Regions from separate parts of the Comamonas sp. CAH-2 genome, predicted to be linked through region 1. Evidence: riboswitches for the same ligand, from Rfam matches in the RefSeq annotation. Region 1 holds a riboswitch; each other region holds the start of a gene.
The links. Region 1 has a riboswitch for cobalamin ahead of FYM52_RS05295 (TonB-dependent receptor domain-containing protein). Riboswitches for the same ligand answer to the same signal wherever they lie in the genome.

Region 1 (10,142 bases):
CTCGCGCCCGGGCGGCAGGGCCACCACCAGCAGCTCGGCGGCGTCCAGCACGCCCTGCACCTTGAGCTGCATGAAATCTTCCTCGCGCTCGCCCAGGGCCTGGGCGGTGAGCACGCGCTCCTGCTCCACCAGCGTGTGGATGCCTTCGCGCAGCGCGCGCTCCCGCACGCGGATGAAGCGCCACGGCTGCATGAAGCCCACGCTGGGCGCATGGTGGGCGGCGCGCAGCAGGCGCAGCAGCACCTCGTCACTGACCGTGCCGCCGGCAAAGTGGCGCATGTCGCGCCGCTCGTGGATGGCGCGGTAGACGGCCGCCCGCTCGCTGTCCGTGAACGCGGTGGCGGCAATCGTGCGGTAGTGGTCGAGGTCGTGGGTGTCGTTCATGCTGCGATTGTCAGTCTTCGATGCCGCGCTGCGCAGGGACCCCCGCCTGGAAGGCGTGCTTGATCATCTGCATCTCGGTCACGGTATCGGCCATATCGATGATTTCCTGCGGACAGCGGCGGCCCGTCAGGCAGACGTGCACGTCCTTGGGGCGCGCACGCAGAGTGTCGAGCACCTCCTGCAGGGGCAACCAGCCATAGATCAAGGGATACGTCACTTCGTCCAGCACCACCAGGAAATAGTCACCCGACAGGATGTCGGCCTTGGCCTTGTCCCAGCCTTCACGGGCCAGCTGCGCCGACTGCTCCAGGTCCTTGCTCTTCCAGCTGAAGCCATCACCCAGGCCCTGCACCGGCAGGCCCACCTGGTCGGCCAGGCGGTGCTCGCCAAAGCGTGCCGTGGGCACCTTCATGAACTGGTAGACCTTGACGGCCTTGCCACGGCCCGTGGCACGGAAGGCCAGGCCAAAGGCCGCCGTGGTCTTGCCCTTGCCATTGCCGGTGTTGACGATGACCAGGCCGCGGCGCTCGCCATCGGGCTTCTCGTAGGGTTTGGTGGAAGGTGGGGTTTCGATTTGCATAACGGAAGGGTCCCCGCGTGCAGCGCACGCCGGGTGAACAAGGCCCTGGCATCCAGGGGAAAAGCAGGGCACGGTGTGCCCTGCGCGGGTCACTGGGGTCCACCGGCCGCGCGCAGGGCGCCGCACCGGTGGAACGGGGCACGGACGCACAAGATCTGTGCGCCCGCCGGCTTCAGGCGGCTTGGTAGACGCGGCGCTCCAGCACGGCGCTGCCCTGCAGGCGGCGCCAGGACTTGGCGGCGGCCAGCACGGCCAGATCGATCAGGGGCTCGAGCAGTACCACGGTCATGTAGGCCGCGCCAAAGCTGCCGATGCTGGCGAGGTTCTCTGCGCCCACGCCATGGCCGTAGATCGCCCAGAAGCCCACCCACAGCACGATGCCGCCCTGGTAGGCCACCGACAGCTTGAAGGTCTGGGCATAGCTCAGGTCCACATAGGCCATGTCGGCCGGAATCACCCGGCGCGCCAGCACGGCCGTGGCGAACAGCGGCACCAGCAAGGTGGTCACGTTCATGCCGTACTGCGGCAGATCCTGCGGCGCGAAGAACAGGCTTTGCACCAGCAGGCCGGCCGCCAGGCCGATGGCCGCCGGCGCTGCGCCGAAGATGAGCAGCAGCGTGGTGCCCAGGATCAGGTGCACCTCGGACACCCCGACCGGGTGGTGCGGAAACACTTCAAAGAAGGCAAACACCAGGGCCGTGGCCACCACCGAGCGCAGCAACAGGGCCTGCACGCTGTTGCTGCGCACCATGTCCCAGGCCAGCTTGGCGGTATAGGCCAACGCCGCCGTGGCCGTGGCATAGCTCAGCAGAATCTTGGTTCCATCGACGAGACCGGGTTCGATATGCATCGCAGATTTCCTTTCAGAGTGGGTGCTTGCGAAGAAGCGGGAGGGACGAAAAAAACAGGGTTCAGCCGGGCAGTGCCATCCACATGTCCTCGACCTGGCGGATGCGGATGCGGTGGTCGAACACCGCCTCCAGCGCGGCATGCGTGGCCGCATCGTGCGTGGCGCCCTGGTGCAGCACCCGCCCGGTCTGCATGACCAGCATGTGGTCGGACTGCAGGGCAATGCCCAGCTCGTGCAGCACGCTGACCACGGTGTGGCCTTGGCGCACCAGTTGCTGCACGGTCTGCATCCAGTCGCTCTGGTGCGGCGGGTCCAGGTTGGCCAGGGGCTCATCCATCAGCACCACCTGCGCCTGCACAGCCAGGGTGCGGGCCAGCAGCACGCGCTGGCGCTCGCCCCCGGACAGTTCGGCCAGCGGGCGATGGCGCCAGCCCCAGGCCTGCGTCATCTCCAGGCACTGCCGCACCACGGCGTGGTCGTGGGCACTGGGGGGGGCCAGCCAGGCCTGGTGGGGCAGGCGCCCCAGCATGACCACGTCATAGCTGCACAGCTCCTGCGCCACCGCCTCGTTCTGCCCCATCCAGGACAGGGTGCGCGCACGCTGCCGGCCCGACCATGCGGCCAAGGGGCGACCCAGCAAGTCCAGCTGGCCCTGCCAGGCCTTGCGCGGCTGCAAACCCGCCAGGGCACGCAGCAGCGTGGACTTGCCGGCGCCGTTCGGGCCGACCACGGCGGTCCAGCGCTGGGCCGGCACCTGCACCTGCACACCGTGCAGCAGCGGCTGGGCACCGGCGGACACCCGCAGGTCGCGCGCCTGCAGGGCGGGGGATGGCGTCAAGATGGGCTCCTCGGTCATGGTCTAGCCCCGCACCTGCCGGGCCGCATGGCCCCGGTGCATCAGCCACAGCAGGTAGCTGCCGCCCAGCAAGGCAGTCAGCACGCCCACGGGCAATTCCTCGGGCGCAATCACCCAACGCGCCAGAATGTCGGCCACCAGCAGCACCACGCCGCCCATCAGGCTGGCCAGCCAGATGCTGCGGGCATGGCCCACGCGCACCATGCTGCGCACCAGGTGGGGCGCGGCCAGGCCCACGAAGGCGATCAATCCGGTCTGCGCCACCGCCGTGCCCGTGGCCAGCGCCATCACGGCGATCAGGCCGGCACGCATGGGCGCCAGCGGCAGGCCCAGGCTGGCGGCAGTGGATTCGCCCAGCGTCAGCGCATCCAGCACCCGGGACAAGGCCCAGGCCACACCGCTGCACAGGACCCAGGCCCCGAGCAGCAGTGCGCAGGCCGGCCAGCCGATGAAGGCCGTGCTGCCCAGGCCAAAGGCCTTCATGGGCTGCAGGATGTCGGGGTAGCGCAGCTCCAGCATGTCGCGCACGGCGCCCAGCACCACGCCCACCACCACCCCGGCCAGCAGCATGCGCAGGCTGTTTTGCACACCCTGCGCCAGCACCAGCGTCAGCACCACCGCTGCGGCCGCGCCGGCAAAGGCCATGCCGGTCATGCCCAGGCGCTGCATCCAGGCCATGCCGATGGCCGCGGTACCGCTGAGCACCATGGCCAGCGCACCGCCCAGGGCCGCGCCCGAGGCGCTGCCCAGCAGGTACGGGTCGGCCAGCGGATTGCGGAACAAGCCCTGGGCCACGGCCCCGGCCAGGCCCAGCAAGGCCCCGGCCAGCCAGGCGCCCAGGGTGCGCGGCAGGCGGATGTCCCAGACGATCTGCTGCACCACCGGGTCGTCCCGCAGCGACCACATGCTTTCCCAGCCGGTGCTGCCCACGCTGGCGCCCAGCAGCAGCAGCACGGCGGTCAGCGCCAGCAGGCCCACGGCCAGCCAGCGGCTGCGCGCAGCTTCGTGCGACAGGGCGCCCTGTGGCGGGTTACGGTGCATGGCGGGGGGCCTTGTCACGCAGGCAGCGGGCGATGATGCGCGCGGCCTCGTCCATGCGGGGGCCGGGGCGCACGACGATGCTGGACTCGCGGGCATCGAAGGCGCAGATGCGCTGCTGCCGCACCGCCTCCAGCGTGGTCCAGCCCGGGTAGGTGTGCGCCAGCTGCATGCTGTGGTTGCCCATCATGATCACGTCGGGGCGGGCGCGCACAATGAATTCGGGATTCAGGCGCGGAAACGGCCCCATCGCATCGGGCACCACGTTGCGCATGCCCAGGCGCGTCAGCAGCTCGCCGATGAAGGACGACGGCCCGGCCGCAAACGGGCCGCGGCTGACCTCGAAGTACACCCGCCCGCCCTGCACGCCGGCAGGCAACGTGCGGGCCGCGGCATCGATGCCGTCCTGCATGCGTTGCCACTGCTGCTGCACCTGCGCCGGCGGCAGGCGCAGCAGGTGGCCCACGCTGTGCAGCACGCGCTGCACATCGGCTTGGGTGCGCGGCTCCAGCGCCACGGTGCGCAGGCCCAGGGCCTCCAGGCGCTCCACCACGCGGGCCGAGTTGGACAGCAGCACTACATCGGGCTTGAGGGCGACGATGGCCTCGACGTTCGGGTCCAGGCCGCCGCCCAGCACGGGCAGCCTGCGCTGCAGGTCTTCGGGCCAGTTGGAATAGCGGTCCACGCCCACCAAACGGTCGCAGGCGCCCAGGGCGCAGACGGTTTCCGTCAGCGACGGCAGCAGGCTGACGATGCGCTGCGGCGCCTGCACGCGCGCCACCGGGCGGCCGCGATCATCCTGGGCCCCCAACGCGGCCAGGTCGGTCGCCGGATCGGCGGCCTGGACCTGGCCCAGGCTGGCCGCCCACAGGCCCAGCGCCAGCCACAGGCTGCGGCGTGACAGCCGGATCATTTGAGCTGCAGCGGCAAGCCGGCCGCCATCAAGGTGACGTGGCGGCACACCTGCGCCACGTCCTGGTTCAGGCTGCCCAGGGCATCCACGAAGGCACGCACTTCGCGCCCCATGGGAATCACCCCCAGGCCAATTTCGTTGCCCACCACCACCACCGGGCCGGGGCAGGTGGCCAGCACTTCCAAAAACAAAGCACGCTGCGCGCTCCAGTCCTGGGCTGGAGCCTGATCAGACCCAAAATCCACGCCCTCCATGGGCATCATCCAGTGCGTCAGCCACAGGGTCAGGCAATCGACCACCACCAGGGTCTGTGGCTGGCTGCAGGCCCGCAGTGCCTGGGCCAGGGCCCGCGGGGCCTCCTGGGTGCGCATGCCGGGCACGCGGGCGGCACGGTCGTCCTGGTGGCGCTGGATGCGCTGGCGCATCTCGGCATCCCAGGCCTGGCCCGTGGCCAGGTAGACGGCCTCGCGCCCCGGGGCGCCGTCCAGCCAGGTGCGCGCCGCCTGCTCGGCCCGGCGGGTCTTGCCGCTTTTCTGGCCGCCCAGGATCAATTCCTGCCAGGGCAGCGCGGGGGTGGAGGGTTGCATCGGAGAAGTCATGGTGTGGAGCGCAAATTATGGCTGTGCGGCCGTGTCCCATTGCACGGGCTCGGCCCCCAGCAAGGCGGCCACGGCACGCGGGTGCGAGGGAAACCAGGCATGGAAATAACTGGCATGGACGCTGCCGTGCTGGTAGATGGCCTCGCCCTTGTCGGGCGCCACCGGCTGCCGGGGGCGGCTGGTGCGCGCCACCTCGGCCGCCTGGCAGGTGAAGCGCGAGTAATGGAAGGTGTGCCCACGCAGCACCCCACCCTGCAGCGCGCACTGCTGCATGCCCAGGCCGGCCAGGCGTTCCTGCATCCGCGCCTCGCCCGGCAGGATGCCCCACAGCGGCTGGCTTTGGTCCTGGGTATCGGTCATGCGCTGGCCCAGGGCCAGCATGCCGCCACATTCGGCCCACACGGGCTTGCCGGCCTGCACGTGCTGCTGCAGGTCGGCCTGCAGCCCGGTGTTGGCCGCCAGGGTGGCGGCGTGCAATTCGGGGTAGCCACCGGGCAGCCAGACGGCATCGCACACCGGCAGGCGCTCGCCCGCCAGGGGCGAGAAGAAGGCCAGGTTGGCGCCCATGGCCTGCAGGCAGTCCAGGTTGGCGGGGTAGATGAAGCTGAACGCCGCATCGCTGGCCACGGCCACGGTGTGCCCGCGCAGCCAGGGCTGGGGGGCTGCCACGGGCTGCGCCGGGGCTGCAAACGCCACCGACCAGCGCTGCCAGTCCTGCCAGTCCATGCGCCCCAGGGGCGTGTCGGCCAGGGCATCGGCCGCGGCATTCAGGCGCGCCATGGCATCGGGCAGCTCGTGGGCTGCCACCAGGCCCAGGTGGCGCTCGGGCAGCAGCTGCGCGTCCTTGCCCGGGCCCATGCGCTGCAAGCCGCCCAGCCACAGCTGCGGGTCGCGCAGGCTGCTTTGCAGCATCTGCGTGTGCATGCCGGTGGCCACGCGGTTGGCCAGCACGCCGGCCCAGGGCACGCCCGGCTGGTACTGCTGCATGCCCAGCACCAACGCGCCAAAGCTGCCTGCCATGGCCGAGGCATCGACCACCAGCAGCACCGGCACGCCCAGCTGGGTGGCCAGATCGGCCGCGGTGGGGCTGCCGTCAAACAGGCCCATCACGCCTTCGATCAGGATCACATCGGCCTGCGCGGCCGCGGCATGCAGGCGCGCGCGCACCTCGTCCATGCCCACCATCCAGCCATCGAGGTTGTGCACCGTGGCCCCGCTGGCCAGTTGGTGCCAGTACGGGTCCAGGTAATCCGGCCCGCACTTGAAGACCCGCACGCGGCGCCCCTGGCGGGCATGCCAGCGCGCCAGCGCCGCGGTGATGGTGGTCTTGCCCTGGCCCGAAGCGGGGGCGGCAATCAGCACCGCCACGCAGTGGTGCACGGGAGGGGATGGAGGAGTGATCAGTGGTGACATGCAAGCTCTCGGGGGTGCCCGCCAGGGCCACGGCGGGCAGATACAGCGTCGGCGGTTACCAGGGCATCCATTTCACGCCCAGCCACAGCGTACGCCCGGCGGTGGCGTAGTCCTTGACCAGGGTGTAGTCACGGTCCAGCGCATTGTCGATGCGCGCGGTCAGCGTGAAGTCCCTGGCCAGCTGGCGCGAGGCGGACAGGTTCACCAGGGTGTAGCCACCCAGGGACTTGACGGCCTCCGCATCGTCGTTGAAGCGGCGGCTGGCCGCCTGCAGCTCGGTGCCCAGGGTCCAGCCCGCCAGGGTGCCCTCAACCCCCAGGGTCGCATAGCGCTGCGAGCGGCGCTGCAGCAAGCGGCCGGTCTGGGCGTTGCGCGGGTTCTGGAAATCCACCGACGCATACCACTTCACCACACCCGCGCGCCAGTTGCCGGCCAGGGTGATGCCTTCCAGCTGGGCCTCGTCCACGTTCAGGTAGCAGCCCTGGCTGAGCGCCACCGGGCAGGTGCCCTGCTTGGCGGCATAGACCACCAGGTTTTCAATCTTGTTGCGGTAGGCCGTGGCGCTGAACGCGCGGTCCTTGTCGCCCCAGCGCAGCCCCAGTTCCATGTTGCGGCTTTCCTCGGGCTTCAGGCTGGCATCGCCGTTCTGCGAGAAGCGCTGGAACAGCGTGGGCACGCGAAAGCCGGTGCCCACCGAGGCCGTGGCCTTCCAGTGCGGGGCGAAGTCCCAGCCATAGGCCAGTGTGGCCGTGCGCTTGCCGCCAAAGTCGCTGTCCCGGTCATGGCGCAGGTTCAGTTGCACGGCGTGCTGCTGCCAGTGCAGGCCATAGCCCAGGCCCAGCGCGTTCTGGTGGCGCGAGCGCGCGTCACCGCCCACCAGGCTGGTATTCTCCAGCGTGTCCTCGCGCCGCTCGGCCAGCACCGAGAAAGTGCCCACGCGGCTGCGCCATTCGTTGTGCACCAGGTAGTTGCGCAGCAGGGTTTCGGTGCGGTAGTGCGTGGCCGTCCAGGTGTCGTAGCCGTGGCGCGACTGGCTCACGGCCACACGCGTGCGCCACGCGGGCGTCCAGTCACCCTGCCAGTTCAGGCCATAGGCATCCAGGGTGCGGACCGCACGGTCGTTGCCCTGGGCGCGGCTGTCGTAGCCAGCGTTCGAATCGCTGGTCAGGGCAGTGACGTCCAGGCGCTGGCCCGCGCTGAGCTGCAGGCCCACGCGCGCATTCGCCGATTTGCGCACGTAGCCGTCCTTGTCCACGTTGCGGCGGGTGCCCCCGGTCTTGGCATCGAAGCCCTCGCTGTCGGCATAGGACAGGCCCAGGGCATAGTCCCAGGCGCCCTGCCCGCCGCTGAATCCGGCCGTGCCCTTCTTGGTGCCGTACGAGCCCGCGCCCACGGACACATGGGGCTTGAAGCCGGTCTCGCCACGGCGGGTGAAGATCTGCACCGTGCCCGCCATGGCATCCGAGCCATACAGCGCACCGACCGCGCCGCGCAGCACCTCGATGCGCTCGATCGATTCCAGCGGCAGCGTCTCCCAGGGGGCGCCGCCGGAGCCATTCTGGGCATCGATGCGGATGCCGTCGACATACACCGCCGTGTGCTGCTTGTGCGCCCCGCGCAGGAACAGGTTGGTGTCCGAACCCGGGCCACCGGTGCGGGTGATCTGGATGCCCGGCACCTTGGCCATGACATCTTCCAGCGCCAGGGCGCCGCTGCGCTCCAGGGCCTCCCCGTCCAGCACCGTCACATCCGCCAGCACTTCGCTCAGGCGCTGCTCGGAGCGCGTGGCCGAGACCACCACCTCATCCAGGGCCGCCGCGGCCGCCGGCAGCACCAGGCCCGCCAGACAGACCACCGCCAGAGAGACCGGGCGCCACGCCATCGCCGGCATCCAGGCACGCTGACGCCGTTGTTCGAACACATTCATTGGAAACATCACCAGATTCCACCCGTGTCAGCCTCCCCGCCGACAATGGGCAAACATGCCTGCCCTGGGGGCAGACACACGAATGTTGGCCGGTATCCGGGCTGGTCCCTCAGTCCATCGCCTTCCCACGTGCTTGTTCAAGGCACCCAGTGGCTGTGTTGATGGAGGGGCGCTATGACGGGCGCCAGGGACTCACCGTTGCGGGGGCAGCGCAGGCTAGGTCAGGTCGAAGGCCGACCCACCATCCTGCTTCCCGTTGAACTGCAATCTTGCGAACCAAGTTGCGAGCACCAACAATGCAAGCTGGCGATTCTAACTGGACGTGACGGGCCATGGTGCACCGCACAGCAGTGCCGCAGCCAGGCGCAGGGCTGCACAAAAAATGAGCAGCATCCGCACAAAAACAAAGGGCTTCAGATACAAACCTATCTGAAGCCCTTATTCATTCAGCGCCAGGCGCTATCTTTTCAAATCCTGCCCAGCGCCCGGTCCACGCCCAGGTTGGCCAGGGCATCGGCCCGCTCGTTGCCCGGATCGCCCGCATGGCCCTTGACCCAGCGCCACTCGATGCGGTGTCCCGCACCGCTGACCAGCGCATCCAGCGCCTGCCACAGCTCGACGTTCTTCACCGGCTGCTTGGTCGAGGTCTTCCAGCCCTTGGCTTTCCAGCCGTGGATCCATTCCGTGATGCCCTTTCGCACGTACTCGCTGTCCAGGAACAGCGTCACATCGCAGGGGCGCTTGAGGGCGCGCAACGCTTCGATCACGGCGGTCAGCTCCATGCGGTTGTTGGTGGTCTCGCGCTCGCCGCCAAACAACTCCTTGGTGTGCGGCCCGGCCTGCATCAGCACGCCCCAGCCGCCCGGCCCCGGGTTGCCCTTGCAGGCCCCGTCCGTGTAAATCACTACTTGGTTCAAATTTCTTTCCTTTGTGGTGCTTGCTGGCACGCGGCCGCCGGGCGGGCCTGCGCCGCGGGCGCACGTTTGCGCCACGCAGGCTCCAGCAGGCGCATGCCATGCACCTTTTTCACAGCCAGCACGCAGTATGCACCGCCCAGCACCGGCCAGGCCTTGTTGCCCAGCCTATCCATCCAGCGCCAGCGCTGCAGCCAGGCTGGCGCCTCCAGCGCCGGGGCGTGGCAACCGAAATCGGCGGCCACCACGTCCATGGCCAGCACCTGCAGCCAATCGCGCACGCGCCAGTACGGCAGGCCGCGCCAGGCGTTCAACCCAGGCTCCGGCACACGCTCCAGCCCATGCTGAAGCCCCCACAGGCTATAGGGGTTGAGCCCAAACAGCAGCAGCCGCCCTTCGGGCACCAGCACGCGCACCGCTTCGCGCAAGGCAGCATGCGGGTCCTGGCAATGTTCGAGGGTGTGGGGCAGGACCAGCAGGTCGACGCTGGACTCGGCGAACGGCAGTGCCTCGGGGGCGCACAACAGTTGTACACCTTCAGGGACTTGGCAAGCCCCGGGTTCAAGGTTCCAATCGGTGCTTTGCGCGGCCACCCAGCGGTTGGGCATGCGGTTGTGGCGCAGCGCTTGCAGCAGGGGCCAGCCCAGTTGCACGCTGTGATAGCCGAA
Region 2 (10,142 bases), on a different contig from region 1:
CATAAGGCCAGTAGCTTTCGCCGCCCAGGTGGTCGATCACGATCACGCGGGCATGCTGCAGCACCTCGTCCACGTACAGGTCCACCGAGGCGGGCTGGCGCAGGTGCATCAGGTTGGCCAGGCGCACCGTCGGCAGGGGCTCGCCCTCCAGCCCCGGGGCTGTGGCCTGTGCCTGCAACTGTTCATAGGCATCGGCCAGCAGCGCCAGCGTGGTGTCGGCCGCACTCAGCACCACCACATCGGCCGGCGACTGGCCCAGGCTGGACACAAAGGCTTCGTCGTCGACAAAGCCACCGGGCTGGACAGCGAGCAGGTGCATCAGCAGGCTCCGGCAGTCAGGCCGTCCAGCGCAGCGCGGATCGCGCCTTCCTCCAGGTCGTGGCCGATGAACACCAGGTGGGTCTGGCGGGCCTCGTCCTCGCGCCAGCGGCGGTCGAAGTAGCTGTCAAAGCGCTTGCCCACGCCGTGCACCACCAGGCGCATGGGTTTGTCCGGCAGGGCCACAAAGCCCTTGATGCGGTAGACCGTGTGCTCGGCCACGATGGCGGCCAGCTGGGCCAGCAAGGCCTCGCGCTCCACCTCGGGCAGCTGCACCACCACCGAGTCGAACACGTCGTGGTCGTGCTCGTCGTGGTGGTGGTCGTCGTCACCGTGCTCGTGGTGGCCCACGCGTTCATGGATGCTGTCTTCCGAGGCGCTGGACAGGCCCAGCACCACGTCCAGGTCGATCTGGCCATGGCTGGCGGCCACGATCTTCACCTGCGCCGGCACTTCCTCGCGCACGATGGCTTCGACCTGCGCGCGCTCGGCGGCGCTGGCTTGGTCCAGCTTGGTCAGCACCACCAGGTCGGCGGAGATCAGCTGGTCCTCGAACAGCTCGTGCAGCGGCGATTCGTGGTCCAGGTTGGGGTCCTGCTTGCGCTGGGCATCGACGGCCGCGGGGTTGGCGGCAAACTGCCCAGCCGCCGTGGCGGGCACATCGACCACGGTGATGACCGCGTCGACCGTGCAGGCGTTCTTGATTTCGGGCCAGTTGAAGGCCTGCACCAGCGGCTTGGGCAGGGCCAGGCCGCTGGTCTCGATGAGGATGTGGTCGATCTCGTCGCGGCGCTCGATCAGCTTGCGCATCACCGGGTAGAACTCTTCCTGCACGGTGCAGCACATGCAGCCATTGGCCAGCTCGTACAGCTGGCCGCTTTGCGCGCCGGCCTCGTCCTCGCAGCCGATGCCACAGCCGCGCAGGATGTCACCATCGATGCCCAGCTCGCCGAACTCGTTGACGATCACCGCAATGCGACGGCCATTGGCGTTCGCCAGGATGTGGCGCAGCAGCGTGGTCTTGCCGCTGCCCAGAAAGCCGGTGACGATGGTGGCGGGAATTTTTTGGTGGGTGTTCATGGTCGAAAGACTCCTGTGATCCGTGAAAAATGGGTCGTCGGCTTCAGCGCACGCCGGCCCCCGAGGGTTCTGTCCCAGGCCGGCAGCGCCAGGGCAGCACGTAGCCCTGGCTTTCATGCTCGCCATGCATGGCCTGGACCTGGTAGACACGCTGCAGGTGTGCCGGGGTCAGCACATGGCGCGGCGCACCGCAGGCCACGGCCCGCCCGCCTTGCAGCAGCAGGACGCGGTCGCAAAAGCGGCTGGCCAGGGTGAGATCGTGCAACACCACGACCACGGCATGGCCGGCATTGCACTGGGCGCGCAGCAGCTCCATCACGCTGAGCTGGTGGTAGGGGTCCAGCGCCGCCACGGGCTCGTCGGCCAGCAGCAGCGGCGCCTGCACGGCCATGGCACGGGCCAGGCGCGCGCGGGCGCGTTCGCCGCCCGACAGCGCATGCAGGTGGCGCTCGGCCATGTCCGTCAAATGCATAGCGCTCAGCGCAGCATCCACGGCATTCTTATCGGTTTTTGATGTCGACGCCAGGCGCCAGCGGACTTGGTGTGGCAGGCGCCCCAGTGCCACGAAGTCACGCACCTGCAAGGGCCAGGCCACCTGGTCACCCTGGGCCAGGTAGGCCAGGCGCCTGGCGCGCTGGTGGGGGGCCAGGCGTGCCAGGTCCTCGCCATCCAGCAGCACCCGCCCCTGGTGCGGCAGCAGCTGGGCCAGGGCGCGCAGCACCGTGCTCTTGCCGGCGCCGTTGGGGCCGATCAGGGCCAACAGCTCACCCGACTGGACCTGGAACGATAGGTCCTGCACGCAGGTCTGACCCCGCCATGCCACCTGCAGCGACTCGACCGACAGCGTACGCATCAGCGATGCCTCCAGCGCTCGCGCACCACCAGGTAAAAGAAGAAAGGCGCGCCGATCAGGGCCGTGACCACGCCCAGCATCAGCTCCACCCGCCCGCTGAGCAGACGCAGCGCAATGTCCGCCCCCAGCAGCAGCACGGCCCCGCCCAGCGCACTGGGCAGCAGCAGGCGCGAAGGCCGGTAGCCCACGAGGCTGCGGAACAGGTGCGGCACCACCAGCCCGATGAAGCCGATGGACCCCGTCACCGCCACGCTGGCACCCACGCACAGCGCCGTGCCGGCAATCACCTGCGCGCGCAGCCGCGGCAGGTTCACGCCCATGCTGGCGGCCTCGTCCTCGCCCAGCGTCAGCGCATCCAGCTGGCGGCCGCTGCCGGCCAGGATCAGCAGCCCCAGTGCAATGAAAGGCAGGCACAGCCGCACCTCGTCGAAGCTGCGGTCGGCCAGCGAGCCCATCAGCCACAGCACGATGTCCTGCATGTCGGTGGGCGTGGGGGCCAGGTTGATGGCCAACGACGTCAGCGCCGCCATCAGCGAGGACATGGCCACGCCCGCCAGAATCAGGGTCAGATTGCTAGCGCCCCGGCTGGCGATGCGGTAGAGCACCAGCGTGGCGGCGGCCGCGCTGGCCATGGCCACCGTGGGCAACAGCCAGGCATTCCAGTGCCACAGCCCGAAATAGATGCACAGCACGGCACCCAGGCCGGCGCTGGAGCTGACGCCCAGCAGGCCGGGCTCTGCCAGCGGATTGCGCAGCAGGCCTTGCAGAGCCGCGCCCGCGACACCCAGCGACATGCCCACCAGCACCGCCAGCACCACGCGCGGCAGGCGGATTTCCTGCACGATGGCCTGGTGGCGCACGGCCAGATCGCTGGCGCCTGCGGGCTGCCAGGCCGCCGCCCACCAGTCCGCCACCCCGATGGACACCGAACCGATGCCCAGGGAGATGCCGGCCAGCACCAGCAGCAGGGCCAGCAGCCCGGTGTTCAGCAGCCAGACACGGGGCATGCCGGTGCGTGCGGTCCAGCGCATCATGGGGCCCCCTCGCGCAGCGCCACCCGGGCGGCAGGCCGCGGCAAAGCGTCGATCTGGGCGGCCACCGACTCGGCCGCCTCGATCAGTTGCCAGTTGCTGCAGCCCCAGTCGTTGTGCTGCAGCACCACCACGGGGATGTGCTGCAGCAGCTTTTGCATCTGCGGATGGCGGCTCAGCCCGGAGCGGGCGTAGGCCGCGTCATTGACCAGCCCGGGGGTGATGAAGATGTCGGGCGGGTTCTGCACGATGCGCTCCAGATCGATGCGCCCCCAGCCCTGCAGGCCCAGCGCGCTGGCATGGTTGCGCAGGCCGGCGGCCGTCAGCACGGCGTCCACATGCGTCTGCGCACCCGCGCTGCCGCCATTCGGGCGCAGGTACAGGACCTTGAAAGGCCGCGGTGTGGCGCGCAACTGCGCCAGTCTGGCGGACAGGCTGTCCAGCAGCGCCTGCGCGGCGGCCTCGCGCCCCAGGGCCTGGCCCATCTTGCGCGTGCTGCTGAAGATGCCCTCCCAGTCGGTGGGAAACGGCACCGTCACGATCTGCACGCCATGGCGCTGGAGCAAGGCCGTCTGGTGCCGGGCATTCCAGCGCCGCGAGGCCAGCACCACCTGGGGCTGCAAGTGCAGCACGTCCTCCGCCGTCGCTTCGTTGGCGGGAAACTGCCGGGCCTGGGCGGCCAGGGAAAAGCGCTGCGCATCCTGGCTCTGGCGCGACAGTGACAGGATCTGCTGCGGCGCTGCCAGGCTCAGCGCCAGGGTGTCGGCGCAGATGTTGGTGGACATCAGCGTGGGCAGCGCACCCGCCCCCACGGCCATGGGCAGGCCGGCGCACAGCGCCAGCAGCAGGGCCTGCAGCGGTGGCCGCATCAGAAGTCCACGCCCGCCTGCGCCTTCACGCCGGCCTGGAAGGCATGCCGGGTGTCGGCGATCTCGCTGACCGTGTCCGCCAGCGCCAGCAGCGGTGCCGGCGCACTGCGGCCGGTGATGACCACCGATTGTCCGGCGGGGCGGCGCTCCAGCGCCTGCAGCAGCTGGGGCAGCGCCAGATAGCCGTACTGCAGCATGAAGGTCAGCTCGTCGAGCACCACCAGGCGCAGGCTGGGGTCGGCCAGCATGCGCTGCGCCGCCTGCCAGGCCTGGTTGGCTGCGGGCAGGTCGGCGTCCCAGTCGCTGCGCTGCCAGGAACAGCCCGTGGCCATGGCGTGGTAGTCCACCTGGGCCCTCGCCCCCTGCCCCAGCAGCCCCTGCTGCTGCAAAAAGGTGACTTCACCCGAGGCGTGGGTGCCCGTGATGAACTGCACCACGCCGGCGCGCAGGCCATGGCCCAGGGCCCGGTACAGCATGCCGAAGGCCGAGGTGGTCTTGCCCTTGCCGTGGCCGGTCAGCAGCACGACGATGCCGCGCTCAACCTGGGCGCGCGCCATGGCGGCCTGCACCTGGGCTTTCTTGTCCTGCATGCGTTCAGCATGCTGTTGTTTGAACGTGAGGTCCATGCTCTCCCCGAGCCATTTCCATGGAAAGGCATGCCCATACGGGAAGGTGGTGTGTGTGCGGCGGGCCGGCGCCCCGCCAAGGCGGGATGGAACCTGTCAGCAAACGGCCCACACCCCGTGGCATACAACTGCGTGCCAACAGGTCGGTATTCTGGCTTGCCGTCATACAGCGCACACCGCCTTCCCGGGGGGCTCCCAGTGGCATCGAAGTGTGTCTGTCAGGCTTACAGCAGCGGGGGCTGCGCCGGAATGCTCCACACCAAGGGTGTGAGGTCACCGGACTTCCCGTTTCACCCCACGCACGCGGGTGCGGCGGGGCTCCTGTTGGAGTGCGGATTATAGAAGCGACTGCCGCCCCCGCGGCGCAGACTGCGCGCGGCGCGCGCTACAGGGCGCATTGCATGTGGATGGTGTGCCAGGGCGCGGCCGTTTCGCGCTGCACCACCTGAAAGCCCTGCTGCTGCCAGAACTCCAGCGCGCCCGGCAGGAACGGGTGCGTGTGCAGGTACAGCAGCTGCACCCCCTGGGCGATGGCGTGCTGGCGCACGTGGTCCAGCAAGGCAACGGCCAGCCCCTGCCGGCGCCACACCGGGGCGACGAACAGGCGCACCACCTCCACCACGCGCAGCGCGCCGAAATCCAGTTGCGCGAAGCGGCCATCGTAGGCGCGGTAGGCAATGCTGCCCACCATGCCGTGCTGCGGATGCCGGGCCGCCCACATGCAGCCCGTGCCCGCCGCGTACACCTGCTCAAAATGCTGCAGATCCGCGGGGGTTTGCTGCGGATCCACCAGCGTGCCGAACATCTGCTGGCGGGCCGTGTGCAAGAAGTCCTGCACCGCCTCCAGGCGGTGGACGGGCGCAATGGCCATGCATTCGGGAAGGGACATATCAGACTGGAAACAGGTGTCCACGCAGACGGTGCCTGCGCCAGACGCTACAAAATCAGCTACATTACCCGAACTTTGGTTCCGCAAGGACATGCGCCAGCCACCGCCAGCCGCATGAGGGAATCCAATGACCGCCGCCCGCTTCAGGGTCTGGCGGCCGAATGGAACTGCCCCCGCAACTGTAGGCAACGAGCCCGCCCCATCCGCCACTGAATCCACATTCGGGAAGGCGGGGCGACGCGATGACGTGCCAGTCAGGAGACCTGCCAAAGCACCAACCATCGATTGCCGGCGGGGTGTCCGGGAAGTGAGCAATGTCCCGTGGACCTGCCTGCCAGGGCCTTTCGGGGTCTCGCGCGCTGCGGGGGTGTTGCCAGTGCTTCCAGGGGTACCCGCTGTTTCTGGAAAGAAGCCCCCTGATGCTGCCTCGACGCCTTGCCTACGCCGCCCTGCTGGCCACCGCCCTGTCTGCCCACGCCGCGGACTACCCGCTGCAGCTGCAGAACTGCGGCCATCGCCTCCAACTGGACCGGGCACCGGCCTCGGTGGTCACCATCGGCCAGGGCGGCACGGAAATGCTCTACGCCCTGGGCCTGGGTGACAAGGTGGTGGGCACCGCCCTGTGGTTCAACCCCGTGCTGCCGCAGTTCAAGGCCATCAACGACAAGGTACCGCGCCTGTCGGACAACATTCCCAGCTTCGAGTCGGTGATCGGCAAGCGCCCGGCCCTCGTGGTCTCGCAATTCGAGTGGATGGTGGGTAAGGACGGCGTGGTCGCCACGCGCGAGCAGTTCCATGACCTGCGCATCGCCACCTACGCCATGCCGACCGATTGCGAAGGCAAGAACAACCTGGTCGGCGCCGACGGCACGCGCACGGCCAGCTACGACGTCCAGACCCTGTACAAGAGCATCCGCCAACTGGCCGAGATCTTCGGCGTGCCGGCGCGCGGTGCACAGCTGGTCCAGAGCCTCAGCGACCGCCAGGCCCAGGCCGTGGCCAAGGTCCAGGGCGCGCAGCGCCAGCCGCTCACGGCGGCGCTGTGGTTCTCCAGCGCCGACCTGGCGGCCGACCCCTACATGGCCGGCAAGAACGGCGTGGCCGGCTACATGATGCAGACGCTGGGCCTGCGCAACATCGTCAGTTCGACCGAAGAGTGGCCCACCGTGGGCTGGGAAACCGTCGCCAAGGCCAACCCGTCGGTGCTGATCATCGCCCGCATGGACCGCCGCCGCTTCCCGGCCGACGACTACCAGAAGAAGCTGGAATTCCTGCAGCAGGACCCAGTCACCCGGCACATGGACGCCGTCAAGCACCAGCGCATCGTGATCGTGGATGCAGATGCGCTGCAGGGCTCCATCCGCCAGGTGGATGGCATGGAGCAGATCGCCGAGGCGGTGCTGCAACTGCAGGGCCGCGCGAAGTGACACGCGGCCGTCCACGCCGGGCCCCGCGGCCTGCGCCCGGGTGCGCACGGTGCTGATGCAGACCGTGGCGCGCCCGCCTGCGCCCGCCCTGCTGCACGCGGCCGGCCTGTGGCTGCGCGGGGGTCTGCTGACCCTGGCCGCGCTGGTGCTGCTGCTGGTCGCCGTCGTGCTGGGGATTGCAATCGGCGAGACCGAGATCTCCGTGCGCACCGTCTTCGAGGTGCTGGCCAACCAGTTGGCGGGCACCCGCTACGCCGTCGACCCCATCAACCAGGGGATTGTCTGGAACTACCGCCTGACACGCGCCCTGGTGGCCGCCTGCTGCGGCGCCGGGCTGGCCATCTCGGGCGTGATCCTGCAGTCGCTGCTGCGCAATGCGCTGGCCGAACCCTATTTGCTGGGCATCTCGGCCGGGGCCTCCACGGGCGCGGTGCTGGTGACCGTGGCCGGCCTGGGTGCCGGCGCCATCTCCATGACCACCGGCGCCTTCGTCGGCGCCGTCTGCGCCTTCGCCCTGGTGGCGCTGCTGGCCCACGCGGCCGGGCGGGGGGGCCTGCACAACAGCGGGCAGATCGTGCTGGCCGGGATTGCCGGCTCGCAGCTGTTCAACGCGCTCACCTCGCTGATCATCACCAAGTCCGGCAGCGCCGAACAAGCGCGCGGCATCATGTTCTGGCTGCTGGGCAGCCTCAGCGGCGTGCGCTGGCCCGACACGCTGGGGGCGGCCACCGTGGCCGTCGCCGGCACGGTGGTGTGCCTGCTGCACGCGCGCTCGCTTGATGCCTTCACCTTTGGCAGCGAATCCGCCGCCGCCCTGGGCGTGCCCGTGCGCCGCGTACAGCTGACGCTGCTGCTGGCCGCTGCGCTGATGACGGCGGTGATGGTGTCCATCGTCGGCGCGATCGGCTTTGTGGGGCTGGTGATTCCGCACGCCGCCCGCCTGCTGGTGGGCGTGCGGCACCGCCGGCTGATTCCAGTCAGCGCGCTGATGGGCGCCCTGTTTCTGATTGCGGCGGACGTGGTCTCGCGCACGCTGATCCCTGGCCAGGTGCTGCCGATCGGCGTCATCACGGCCCTGGTGGGTGCGCCCGTGTTCGCGCTCATCCTGCTCAAAGCTCCCGGGGGCCGGCCATGACGGCTGTGCAGTCCCCCGCCCTGCAGGCCTGCGGCATCAGCTGGCAGGCGCACGGCACGCGCATCGTGCACGAGGTCTCGCTGCAGGTGCAAGCCGGTGAGCTGCTGGGCCTGATCGGCCCGAACGGCTCGGGCAAGTCCAGCCTGCTGCGCCTGCTGTCCGGCGTGCTGCGCCCCCAGCAGGGCGAGGTGCTGCTGGGCACACAGCCGCTGCACACCCTGCCACGCCGGTCGCTGGCGCGGCAGCTGGCCTTCGTGCCGCAGATGGCCCATACACAAGATGCCATCAGCGTCTGGGACGCGGTGGAACTGGGGCGCACGCCCTGGCTGTCCGCGCTGCGCCCGCTGTCGGCCCACGACCGCGCGGTGGTGGCCCAGTCGCTGGCCGCCGTGGGCCTGCAGGCCAAGGCACACAGCGCCTGGAGCACCCTGTCGGGCGGTGAACGCCAGCGCGCCCACCTGGCGCGGGCCCTGGCGCAGCAGCCCTGCGTGCTGCTGCTGGACGAGCCGACCAACCACCTCGACATCCACCAGCAGCTGTCGCTGATGCAGCTGATCCAGGGCCTGCCCATCACCAAGGTGGTGGCGCTGCACGACCTGAACCAGGCCCTGGCCTGCGACCGGCTGGCGGTGCTGCAGCACGGGCGGCTGGTGCGGCTCGGCCCGCCGGCCGAGGTGCTCAGCCCCGAACTGCTGCGCAGCGTCTTCCAGGTGCAGGCGCGCACCCTGATCGACCCCCAGGACGGCCGCCACGTGCTGCGCTTTCAGCCGCTGGCGGCCCCTGCTCCCTGAGTTTGAAAGGCCCCTCCATGACCCTCCTGCCCCCCAGCCGCCTGGCGGCCCTTCTGCTGTGCGGCGGTGCCGCCACCCTGGCCCACGCCGAGACCTGGGAGGTCCGGATGCTGAACCGCGGCCCGCACGGCCCCATGGCCTACGAGCCGGAGTTCGTGCGCGCCGCACCGGGCGACACCATCCGCTTCGTGGCGGCCAGCAGCGGCCACGATGCGGTCTCCATCGACGGCATGGCGCCCGCCGGGGCCACGCCGTTTCGCGGCAAGGTCAACCAGGAGATCGCCGTCACGCTGACCGAGCCCGGTCTGTACGGCGTCAAATGCCTGCCGCATTACGCCATGGGCATGGTGATGCTGATCCAGGTCGGCGATGCCCCGCTGTCCGCCCTGGCCGTGCCCGAGGTGGTGCCGCCGCAGGCGCAGCAGCGCTTCCAGGCGATTGTGGCGCGCGCCCAGGCCGGCGCCAAATAAAAGAGCACCCTGCGCAGACCCCATGCGGGCTGGCGCGGTATTTCATGGAATTTCTGGCACCGCGGCTGCAGCACCCGCCCGCTGCGGCGGCAGCGCCCCCACCGACCACCTCTCCCGGACCCGACCCCATGCCTTGCAAGACCTCCCCCCTTTCCGCCCTGGGCGCCGCCTTGCTGTGCGCCGCCGCCGCCAACGCCCAGGCCAGTGCCCAGGACGAGGCCCAGGGCTTTGTCGCCGGCAGCCGCCTGGGCCTGCTGAACCGCGTGGTGTGGGAGCAGCTGGACTACCAACAAGGCAGCAGCTTCCGCGCCACCAACGGGCTGCGCGGCCAGACCCAGGCCCAGGAATCGGCCTACGGGCTGATGCTGAACTACCAATCGGGCTACACGCGCGGCCTGGTGGGCGTCGGCCTGGATGCCCACGCCTACGGCGCCCTGAACCTGGACACCCAGGCCGACAGCGCCCGTGCCACGCCGCGCTATGTGGCCAAGGACGGTGCGGACATTGCCGACCGCTTCGGCCGTGCCGGCGCCGCGCTGAAGCTGCGCCTGGCCTCCACCGAGCTGAAACTGGGCGAGATGCGCACCAAGAACCCCATCTTCAGTTCCTCCGACAGCCGCCTGCTGCCCGAGACCAACCGCGGCTGGCAGCTC
Region 3 (10,142 bases), on a different contig from region 1:
CGGCCGTCTGGACACAGCCCTGGAATCCACCCAGACCGGCCACCGCCGCGTGCACGGCCTGAGCAGCAGCGACGCCTACCTCGGTTTCAAGGGCGTGGAAGCCCTGGGCCAGGGCCTGAAGGCCGGCTTCGTGCTGGAAAGCGCCATCCAGACCGATGACGGCGCCACCAGCCAGGCCGGCAGCTTCTTCAGCAACCGCAGCGAAGTGTTCCTGGAAGGCGCATTCGGCACCGTGCGCATGGGCCGCTTCTTCAACCCCTCGTACTACGCCGTGGCCGACCGCACCAGCCTGCACAACGAGGACTACGGCATCAGCGCCGATGCGCTGTACGCCGGTGTGGAAAACGCCGCCAACCGCCTGGGCTACAGGTCGCCCACACGGCATGGCCTGACGCTGGAATCCACCGTCAGCTTCCACGAGCGCGACGCCGCCCACCAGGGCCACAACGCCTATGACCTGGCCGCCAACTACGAGCGTGGCCATTGGTCCTTCGGCGCCGGTTACGGCGCATGGGCCGATGCCCGGCAGTACGCTGTGCGCGCCACCTGGACCCAGGGCGACTGGACCGTCTCGGGCTACCACCAGCGCAGCCAGGACCTGGTCGCCGGGGTGCAGGCCAAGACCCAGGTGACCCGCGCCGCCGTGGCCTATGCGATGGGCGCCGGCGAGCTGCACGCCAACTTCGGCCACGCCAACGCCCCCGGCCAGGCCGAGGCCGACCAGTGGACCGTGGGCTACAACCACCACCTGAGCGCGCGCACCAAGCTCTACGCCTTCTACACCGTGCTGCAAAACCGCCACGGCGCGCACTTTGCCGCCGAGGACCTGGCCGCGGGCGAAGACCGCAAGTCGCTGTCGGTGGGCATCCGCCACCACTTCTGAGGCCGGCCGACAGCGGGCGTCCCCACAAAAAAAGCAGCCTGCGGGCTGCTTTTTTGATGACTTGGGATGGGAACGCTCAGGCGCGCAGCAAGGCGGCATCGCACCAGCGCTGTGCCACCTTCAGCGTGGTGGTGCAGACCGCTTCGTGCGTCACCGTGGTCACGGCGCGCTCCAGCAGTTGGATGTCGGCCTCGTGCTGGCGTGCCACGTGCGGGTCTTCGAAGAAGATCACGCGCTGGCAGCGGCGCTCCAGCACCAGATCGGCAATCTGCGCATCGCCCCCCAGCGGGCCGCTGTTGTAGCGGTCCACCCAGGGCAGGTCCTGCGGCCAGCCCTTGCTCCAGGCCAGTTCGTTGAGCTTCTGGCCCGTGGTGCCCGTGCCCACGCGGCGGCGAAAGCGCGACAGCAAGGCAAAGTTCTGCGCCGCAAACTCCAGCATCTGCGGCTTGAGCGCATCGTGGGCAATCAGCGCCAGGGTCTGGTTCTCGTAGTCGTGGAAACGATCGGCATTGCGATCCTGGGGCAGGCCGGCATGGATGCGCTCCATCTCGATCCAGTCGCGCGCGCTGGCCACCGTGGACAAAAAGGCCTTGCCGTGGATCACGCACTGGCGCTTGAGGGCCAGCGCCTCGGGGAAGATGGAGGACGGGTCCACCGGGTCGGTCAGGTAGATGGCGGCGTCCAGCGTGCGCCCGTCGCCCATGCCCACCACCTCGGCCACCAGCTTCATCAGCCCGCCCTCGCGGCCATAGGGGTAGCGCACCAGCTGGGGGTATCGGTGCAGCATGTCGGCCGCCGCGATGGCATCATAGGTGCGGCCCACGGCATGCAGGCCCAGCTGCAGCTCACGGATGCCGGGTTCGATGGCGCGCAGCAGTGCGAACAGCGCAGCGTCCTCGGTCTGGTGATGGAGTCGGTTGGCAGCAAGCCCGATCAGCATGGTCACATTCATCCTTGGTCAACGCCTGCACGGCCGCGCGCAAGCTTGCCGGCAAGCATAGTCCCAAACCACCCTGTTTTGCGTCACCACCACCATGAAACTGCGCCACCTGATCTGGGCCACCGCCGTCGCCACCGCACTGTCCGTGGCCGGCTGCTCTGCGCTGGATGCCAAGCAGCGCGCCATGATCTTCCAGCCCAGCGACCGCGTCTGGCAGCGTGCCGACATGGCGGGCATGCAGGACGTGTGGATCGACTTCCACAGCCAGGCCGACCAGCAGGCCGTGCGCCTGCACGGCCTGTGGCTCGCCCAGAAAAATCCCCGCGCACCCGTGCTGCTGTACCTGCACGGCGCGCGCTGGAACGTCACCGGCTCCACCCTGCGCATGCGCCACATGCACGCCCTGGGCTTTGCCGTGCTGGCCATCGACTACCGCGGCTTCGGCCAGACCCAGCCGGCCAGCCTGCCCTCGGAGATCAGCGCCCGCGAAGACGCGCTGGCCGCCTGGCACTGGCTGGCGCAACAGCACCCCCAGACGCCACGCTTCATCTTCGGCCACTCGCTGGGCGGGGCCATCGCCATCGACCTGGCCACGCGCGTCGACGACGAACAGGGCCTGGTGGTGGAAGGCACCTTCACCAACATCCGGGACATGGCGCGCAACTTCCAGTGGGGCTGGCTGCCGCTGGGGCCGCTGATCACGCAGAAATTCGACTCGCTGGACAAGGTGGCCCACATCGGCGCGCCGCTGCTGGTGGTGCACGGCAGCGCCGATACGCTGGTGCCCCCGGCCCTGGGCCAGCAGCTGTACGACGCCGCCGTGCCGCCCAAGCAGTGGGTGCTGGTGCAAGGCGGCACGCACCACAACACCAACAGCCTGGGCCAGGCCCAGTACCGCGCCGCCCTGGCCGCGTGGTTGGCGCCTAAAAATCCATAGCTGTTCGCGCTTGCCTGGCAAGCGCCAGAGGCATTTTTTGCCACTGTCTTAAACAAGCGACACCACGCCCAGGTGCAACTGCTAACCTGCGCGGCGGCCGGTCCCCATGGCCTGCCGCCCGTTGGTTTCACTTCGCACTGGTTGTTCGTGTCTTCTGTTTCCCCTCCCGCCGCCGCGCGCGCGGCCATGTCCCCCGTGTTCGTCATCGCCATGCTGGCCCTGCTGCTGGGCCTGCAGCCGCTGACGACCGACCTGTACCTGCCGGCTCTGCCCCTGCTGACCGAACAGCTGGGCGCCAGCGTGGCCCAGACCCAGACCACCTTTACCGCGCTGCTGCTGGCCTTTGGCGGCTCGCAGCTGCTGTGGGGCCCGCTGTCCGACCGCTGGGGCCGCCGCCCCATCCTGCTGACCGGCATCGGCCTGTACGTGCTGGCGGCCGTGGGCTGCGCGTTGGCGCCCGACATGCACAGCCTCATCGTGCTGCGGGTGCTGCAGGGCGCCGCCCTGGGCGCGGCCGTCATGGCGGCGCGCGCCATCGTGCGCGACCTGTACCAGCCCGTGGAAGGGGCGCAGGTCATGTCCAAGGCTCTGACCGGCCTGGGCGTGCTGGCCTGCAGCAGCCCGCTGCTGGGCAGCCTGCTGGCCACCCACCTGGGCTGGCGCGCCACCATGGTCACCCTGGCGCTGGCCGGCAGCGGGGCCTGGTTGCTGGTGTGGCTGCATTTCCAGGAAAGCGTGCAGCACTTCAACCCGCACGCCCTGCGCCCGCGGCTGCTGTGGCAGAACTGGCGCCGCATCCTCAGCCACCCCACCTTCCTGGCCTACACGGCCACCACCAGCTGTTCGTTCGCCGGGCTGGTGGTGTTCCTGACCGGCTCGCCCTTCGTGTTCATGGGCGTGCTGGGCTGGAGCGCGCAGGACATCGGCCTGCTGCTGGCCGCCAACGGCATGGTCTACATCGGCGGCACCATCCTGTGCCGCCGCCTGCTGGTGCGCTGGGGCGTGCGCCGCACCGTGGCCGTGGCCGGCGGCCTGGCCCTGCTGTGCGCCGTGCTGCTGGCGGCGCTGGCCTGGGCCGGCGTGCGCAGCGGCCTGGCCTATGCTGCGGTGTGCATGCTGTACCCGGTGGCCCACGGCATCCAGCAGCCCTGTGGGCAAAGCGGCGCGGTCAGCAGCTTTCCGCAGGCGGCGGGCACGGCCTCGGCCCTCAACGGTTTCATCATGATGGTGTGCGCCTTTGCCACCGGGCAGGTGCTGGGCCGCAGCTTCAATGGCACTGTGTACCCCTTGGTTTTCGGGCTGGGCCTGTGGTGCCTGGCCGCAGCCTTGGCATCATGGACGCTGGTGCGCCGCTATGGCGCCTCCGGCGCGGCCACTTCGGCCTGATGCGCGCCGGGCTGGCTTCAACCCTTTCCTGCCCCCTGCCTTGACTGCGTCCCCCCACCCTCTGCCCTGCATTGCGATTGCAGGCCCCACGGCTTCCGGTAAAACCAACGGCGCGCTGGCCCTGGCCGCCGTCCTGGCCCAGCGCGGCCAACCCAGTGAAATCATCAGCGTGGACTCGGCCCTGGTCTACCGCAGCATGGACATCGGCACCGCCAAACCCAGCCTGCAGGAGCGGGCCGCCGTGCCCCACCACCTGATCGACATCCTCGACCCGCTGCAGTCGTACAGCGCGGCCGAGTTCGTGCAGGACACCCAGCGCCTGGTCGCTGAGATCCGCGCACGCGGCGCCATCCCGCTGCTGGTGGGCGGCACCATGCTGTATTTCAAGGCGCTGCTCGACGGCATCGACGACATGCCTGCCGCCGACCCCGAGGTGCGCGCCCGGCTGGACGCCCAGGCCGCCAGCATCGGCTGGCCTGCCATGCATGCCGAACTGGCCCAGGTGGACCCGGAAACCGCCGCCCGCCTGGCGCCCGGCGACAGCCAGCGCATCCAGCGCGCACTGGAGGTGTGGCACATCTCTGGCCAGCCACTGTCCAGCTTTCACCAAGCAAAAAAGAGAGCTGAAAACGCACAGCCCGCCTTCGATTGCACACTGTTTTCGCTGGAACCCAGTGACCGCGCCTGGCTGCACGCCCGCATCGCCCAGCGCTTCCAGGCGATGCTGGACGCCGGCTTCATCGACGAAGTGCAAGCCCTGCGCGCGCGCGGCGACCTGCACCCCGACCTGCCCAGCATGCGCTGCGTGGGCTACCGCCAGGTCTGGGAAGAGCTGGACTGGCAGGTCCGCAAGAACACCCCGCAACTGAACATGCACCTGGTGCGCGAAAAGGGCATTGCCGCCACGCGCCAGTTGGCCAAGCGCCAGATCACCTGGCTGCGCAGCATGCCCCAGCGCCACACCATCGCCTGCGACGACCCGCTGGCCACCATGCAACTGGTCCAGGCCGCGCTGCAGTGCCTGCCGGCCTGACCAGCCCCCGGACCACACAGGCAAGGGGACACGCACCAGCCTTCCCGGTGCAGGACCGGGCTGGCCCCGGCCAAGGATGGGGCGATGGCCCGGCCCACTGCGCCCGGTCCAATGACCGAGGCCTTCGGAGGCCTGTCGGTGCCCCCTGTGCCTGGACACCCCCGCCTGCCAGGGCGACACTTACCTCTGCTTACCGGCACCGGCCGCCGAGGCCTTAGCCTTGGACCAGGAGTTGCCCATGAAAACCATGACCCTTTGCGCCACCGCCCTGTGCCTTGCACTGGCCCTGGGTGGCTGCGCCCAGCGCGCGCAGTACTACCAGCCCTCGGACACCAGCGCCCGCAGCGGCAGTGGCATCACCGTGTATGGCGAGATCGACGCCAGCGTGGTGCATTCGCGCTGAGCGCGCTGGACACACACCCCACGCCACAGGCTCCGTGCGTGTGGGCGATGCCGCATGTGTACGCACACAGTGCAAGCACCAACTTTCAGCACAACCCCTGCCATTCCACAGCCTGGATGCACGTCCCAGCGCTGCGGGCTCCTGCGCCGCGCAACCCGTGCGGGCGGGAAGCCCGGTATCATCCCCGTCCACTGCCTCCCACGAGGCGGTAACCACGTTATCGGTGCCCAGGTCGGTCACGCCCTGGGTTAAACGGGAAACAGGTGCGCGCCATCCCCCGATGGATGCAATGCCTGTGCTGCCCCCGCAACGGTAAGTGCGAGTCTGTGGAACCTGTGCCACTGGGACGACAACGTCCTGGGAAGGCGTTCCACATGTCCGGTTAACCGGACCAACGCACCAGCCCGGAGACCGGCCGAAACGTACAGAGTCGGATGCGCTGCGGGGTGGCAGCGACGAGTGCGGCATGTTGGCTGCCTTCAGCAGCCCCCTTCCCCGAACGCGGTGCATCCATGTACGCAACGCCGCCGCCTGCGGGGACGCAGGATCGCGGCCTGATGAGTGATGTCCATGCCCTTCCGTCCTTCCCCCTGTTCCCTGGCTGTGGGAACCGCCCTGTCCTTGCTGGCGGCCCCTGCCAGCGCCCAGTCCAGCCTCAGCGAGCCCATCGTGGTCTCGGCCACACGCATCGACATGCACGACCAGGATGCGCCCTATGCGTCCGAGGTGCACACCCGCAGCGACATCGAGCGCTCAGGCGCGCATTCGCTGTTCGACTATCTGGCGCAGCAAAGCTCGCTGCAGATCAGCCCCAGCTACGGCAACCGCTACACCCCGCAGATCAGCATGCGGGGCTATGGCAATGACGGCTCCAGAACCTGGTGATCTCGGTCGATGGCCGTCGGCTCAACAACATCGACTCCATCCCGCAGCTCATCGGCTCGATCTCGCTCAGCGACATCGAGCGCATCGAAATCACCAAGGGCAGCGGCGCCGTGATGTTCGGTGACGGCGCCACCGCCGGCACGATCCAGATCTACACCAAGCCGCGCAGCGGCGTCAGCCTGGAAACCTATGCGGGCGATCACGGGCAACGCGGCGCCATCGCCTCGGCAGGCCTGGTCCGCGAGCGCTTCGATCTGTCGGCCACCCTGGACCACAGCCATGTGAACGGTTTCAGCAGCCCCGACCCCACGGGCCACCGGGACCAATCGGAAGCCAACACCTGGCGTGTGGCCGGTGCCCTCAAGCCGGTGGAAGGCCTGCGCCTGGACATGGAGGCCGGCGCCTCGCACATCGACACGCGCTACCCGAATCCGCTGACGCAGGCACAGTTCAACGCCCACCCCGGCATGCACACCGGCGCTGCCTACACCCAGCAGAAGCTGCAAAGCGACCACTGGAGCCTGGGTGCCGAGTACCGCGTGAACCGCCAGTGGAAGCTGTCGGCCCGCCACCACGATGAGGACAAGTCCTCGCTGTTCCCCAGCTTTCCCCCCGCCGCCCAGTACCGCTATGCGTCCAACGAAGTGGCGGCGCAGTACCAGCACGATGCGCTGATCCTGAATGCGGGTTATCAGAACTTCGATGGCCAACGCACGCAATCCGGCAGCACCACCAAGCACAACCGCGGCCTGTTCCTGCAGGGGCAGTACATGCTGGAGGCGCTCACCCTGTCCGCCGGCATCCGCCGCGAGGAAGTCACCTACCGCCACAACCCGCTCAGCGGCCAGTCCCTGCAATCCGAGCAGCGCCTGACCTCGTGGGAGCTGGGTGCCAACCACCGCCTGTCGCCGCAGCTGGCACTGTTTGCGAACTACAGCGATGCCTTCGTCACCCCGGACGTGGATCGTTTCTTCTTCACCGACTGGAGCTCGGGCTCGCCCGTCACCGCCTTCAACGGCTTCATCGAACCCGCCAAGGCGCGCACGCTGACCGTGGGCGCCAACCACCAGACGGCACGCCACCGCCTGAAACTGTCGGCCTTCTACGCCAAGCTCTCGAACGAGATCTACTACTTCGAGACCGGTCCGTTCTCCGGCATCAACACCAACATCGACCAATCCCACAAGTACGGCCTGGAGCTACAGGACCGCGTGCAGATCACCCCGCGGCTGTCCGGCCACATCAACTACGCCTGGACACGCGCCATCATCGACCGCGAGAACGACGGCGGCGGCGCTTTCGATGGCAAGGAGTTGCCGGGCGTGTCGCGCCACAGCGTGGTGCTGGGCCTCAACCTGCGCGTCGCGGAGCGTGGCAACCTGCACCTGTCGCACACCTGGCGCAGCAGCACCTGGGCCGCGGGCGACTTTGACAACAACAACGCCCAGCGGCAGAAAGCCTTCCAGAGCACGGACCTGACCTACCGCCACCAGCTGGACAAGCACCTGGACATGTACGTGGGCGTCAGCAACCTGCTGGACCGCAAGAACGGCATCTGGGTGCGCGACGACGCCATCTACCCCGTGCAGTTCGAGCGCACCTGGAAACTGGGCGCACGCGTGCAGTTCTGACCCCGTGCCCCTGCCGCGCCCACGCCCGGGCGTGGTACAGCAGTGGGACATCCCCACCGACCCCATGCCCCGCATGCCCCATGCGACCAGCGACGGCCAGAGCGCCGCACTGGCCGCTTGGGGCAGGTGCAAGACCCAGCCTTCAGCGCCCGGCAGGTGGCGTGCCTCACCCAGCGCCACACCGTCGGTGCCTCGGTGCAGACACCGTGCACGGCCTGCGCCCCGCACGACCTCTCCAGCCCAAAGGCGTGCCAGACGCAGACCAAATCGGACCCACTCGATGGCCGGTACCCTGCCCCACCACCACGCCATCCCGCCCGCCAGCACACCGTCCGCCTGATTTAGGTACAGTGATGCCCCCTGCACGCCCTGCGTGCCCGCCGAAAAGAACACCATGACCCAAGATCCACAGCGCCAGAGCGAACTCAAAAAAATCGAAATGTGCGATGCCTGCGCCGGCATCCAGCGCAGCTGGCGCAAAGCCCCCGGCCACGTCGAGCTGGCCCAGGGCAGCAACTACAAGCGCGAACGTGCCACTGGCATGGTCACCGTCACCCGCTACGTCTGCGAGCGCTGCGGCACCAACTGGGAATACGAGAACGACAAGAACAACATGCACGCCGGTTGGTCCCTGACCGGCCGCCGTCCCACCAAAGACTGAAATTTTCAAAAAAGATAGCTGGTCGCTCAGTATCTACAAGCTGCACTGCCCAAAAAGGCAAAAATGGGGCATGCCCGTCGCACCGCCAGGCCCATGCCCCACGCTCCATCGCTTTCTGCCTTGCAGCATTGCGGAGGCTGTCGGAACTGGCAGGCGCGCAACGGCTGGGTCTTCGCGGGGCTACGCTCTCGCCCCAATTTCAGCCACCATGTCCGTCAAGACAGCGGCTGGCACCGTGCGGCAGTCGAATCCACCCCGGTAGGTTTTTTTCAGCATCGGCGCGTGTGGCTGGCCGCAGGTGTGACCGTCATCGGTGCTACCGCTGACTGCGGCTGCATGGTTGTCAGTGCCCCACCAACTGCGCATGTTCTGTGACCAGGGCTACCTGTGCAGAGGATTTTCCCCACGCGGTCTTGGGCATCGGGCTGCACGCCACCACCACGGCCCGGCCACCGTAGACGGCAACATCGCCCTGGCACGCCACCGCATCAAAGCCATCGGATCGGGAATGCCCAGGCCATCCACCAAGCTTGCGAACGCTGACGGATTGCGATCTTGGCCTGCGCAGCATGCGGCACAGACAGACCCAGGGTTGCAGGTGCAGGGGCAGGGGCAGGGGCCACCGCAGTGTTGACCGACACCGCGGGTGCTATCGCCCCTCTCAGAACCCCGCGCCCGGCTGGCTCAGATAGGCCTTCTCGGCAGCCGTGCTCTCGCGCCCCAGGATGGGATTGCGGTGCGGGAAACGTCCGTACTGCGCAATCACCTCGCGGTGCTTGTGCGCATAGTCCAGCGTGACCTGGAAAAACTCGCGCAGCTGCGGGGGCGCGTTGCGCTGCAGCTCTTCGAAGGCCACCACGCTGCTCTCTTGCATCGCCAGATTCTCGGCATGCTCCAGTGGCAGATAGACAAAAATGCGCGCCATCTCCGGGATGCTGGGGTCCTGGTCCCAGCCCCGGTCAATGCCCTGCAAGGCCAGCGCCAGCGCCTTGGCATCGCCGGCAAAGCTCTTGGGCGTGCCGCGGTAGGCGTTGCGCGTGAACTGGTCCAGCACAATCAGCAGCGCCAGCCATCCCAGCGGGGACTCCAGCCCCTCGCCGTCCAGCTTGCCCGCCAGCGCCTCCTGCAGCACCGCACCAAACAGGTGGCGGATTTCCTCGTCCACCTCTTCCGATTTGGTGAACCACAGCGCCTGGCGCGTCTGCGCACTGGCGTTGGTGGGCAACTCCGCCCCCAGCCAATACTCCAGCACCTGCGACAGGCGAGGATCCAGCACCGACGCGATCGGCAGTGCCCAGGGTTTGGAAGGGATGGACATGTGCAAACTCCTTGTCATCTGTAATCTCATGCGGCCCGTGCGGCCTGCGCCCATGGTGCATGCCT

Region 2: another riboswitch for cobalamin. It lies ahead of FYM52_RS00870 (ABC transporter substrate-binding protein); the one in region 1 lies ahead of FYM52_RS05295 (TonB-dependent receptor domain-containing protein).
Region 3: another riboswitch for cobalamin. It lies ahead of FYM52_RS19070 (TonB-dependent receptor plug domain-containing protein); the one in region 1 lies ahead of FYM52_RS05295 (TonB-dependent receptor domain-containing protein).

What each region holds. Positions count from the first base shown of each region.
Region 1 is NZ_VSWF01000005.1:26,265-36,406, reverse strand. Features, by position in the region: gene bluB (5,6-dimethylbenzimidazole synthase) at 1-384, opposite strand, end outside; gene cobO (cob(I)yrinic acid a,c-diamide adenosyltransferase) at 395-964, opposite strand; gene FYM52_RS05325 (energy-coupling factor ABC transporter permease) at 1,137-1,814, opposite strand; gene FYM52_RS05320 (ABC transporter ATP-binding protein) at 1,876-2,670, opposite strand; gene FYM52_RS05315 (iron ABC transporter permease) at 2,674-3,711, opposite strand; gene FYM52_RS05310 (ABC transporter substrate-binding protein) at 3,701-4,621, opposite strand; gene FYM52_RS05305 (bifunctional adenosylcobinamide kinase/adenosylcobinamide-phosphate guanylyltransferase) at 4,618-5,220, opposite strand; gene FYM52_RS05300 (cobyrinate a,c-diamide synthase) at 5,236-6,633, opposite strand; gene FYM52_RS05295 (TonB-dependent receptor domain-containing protein) at 6,689-8,569, opposite strand; cobalamin riboswitch at 8,630-8,870, opposite strand; gene rnhA (ribonuclease HI) at 9,028-9,477, opposite strand; gene FYM52_RS05285 (class I SAM-dependent methyltransferase) at 9,474-10,142, opposite strand, start outside.
Region 2 is NZ_VSWF01000001.1:186,474-196,615, reverse strand. Features, by position in the region: gene cobN (cobaltochelatase subunit CobN) at 1-319, opposite strand, end outside; gene cobW (cobalamin biosynthesis protein CobW) at 319-1,398, opposite strand; gene FYM52_RS00895 (ABC transporter ATP-binding protein) at 1,442-2,251, opposite strand; gene FYM52_RS00890 (iron ABC transporter permease) at 2,251-3,285, opposite strand; gene FYM52_RS00885 (ABC transporter substrate-binding protein) at 3,282-4,151, opposite strand; gene cobO (cob(I)yrinic acid a,c-diamide adenosyltransferase) at 4,151-4,777, opposite strand; cobalamin riboswitch at 4,901-5,117, opposite strand; gene FYM52_RS00875 (GNAT family N-acetyltransferase) at 5,163-5,666, opposite strand; cobalamin riboswitch at 5,726-5,952, shown strand; gene FYM52_RS00870 (ABC transporter substrate-binding protein) at 6,086-7,093, shown strand; gene FYM52_RS00865 (iron ABC transporter permease) at 7,149-8,228, shown strand; gene FYM52_RS00860 (ABC transporter ATP-binding protein) at 8,234-9,019, shown strand; gene FYM52_RS00855 (pseudoazurin) at 9,037-9,489, shown strand; gene FYM52_RS00850 (OprD family outer membrane porin) at 9,618-10,142, shown strand, end outside.
Region 3 is NZ_VSWF01000051.1:5,646-15,787, forward strand. Features, by position in the region: gene FYM52_RS17480 (porin) at 1-883, shown strand, start outside; gene FYM52_RS17485 (methylglyoxal synthase) at 960-1,823, opposite strand; gene FYM52_RS17490 (alpha/beta hydrolase) at 1,918-2,760, shown strand; gene FYM52_RS17495 (multidrug effflux MFS transporter) at 2,908-4,146, shown strand; gene miaA (tRNA (adenosine(37)-N6)-dimethylallyltransferase MiaA) at 4,115-5,179, shown strand; gene FYM52_RS17505 (hypothetical protein) at 5,418-5,582, shown strand; cobalamin riboswitch at 5,787-6,017, shown strand; gene FYM52_RS19070 (TonB-dependent receptor plug domain-containing protein) at 6,153-6,467, shown strand; gene FYM52_RS17510 (TonB-dependent receptor domain-containing protein) at 6,464-8,098, shown strand; gene FYM52_RS17515 (hypothetical protein) at 8,493-8,759, shown strand; gene FYM52_RS17520 (DUF924 family protein) at 9,421-10,077, opposite strand.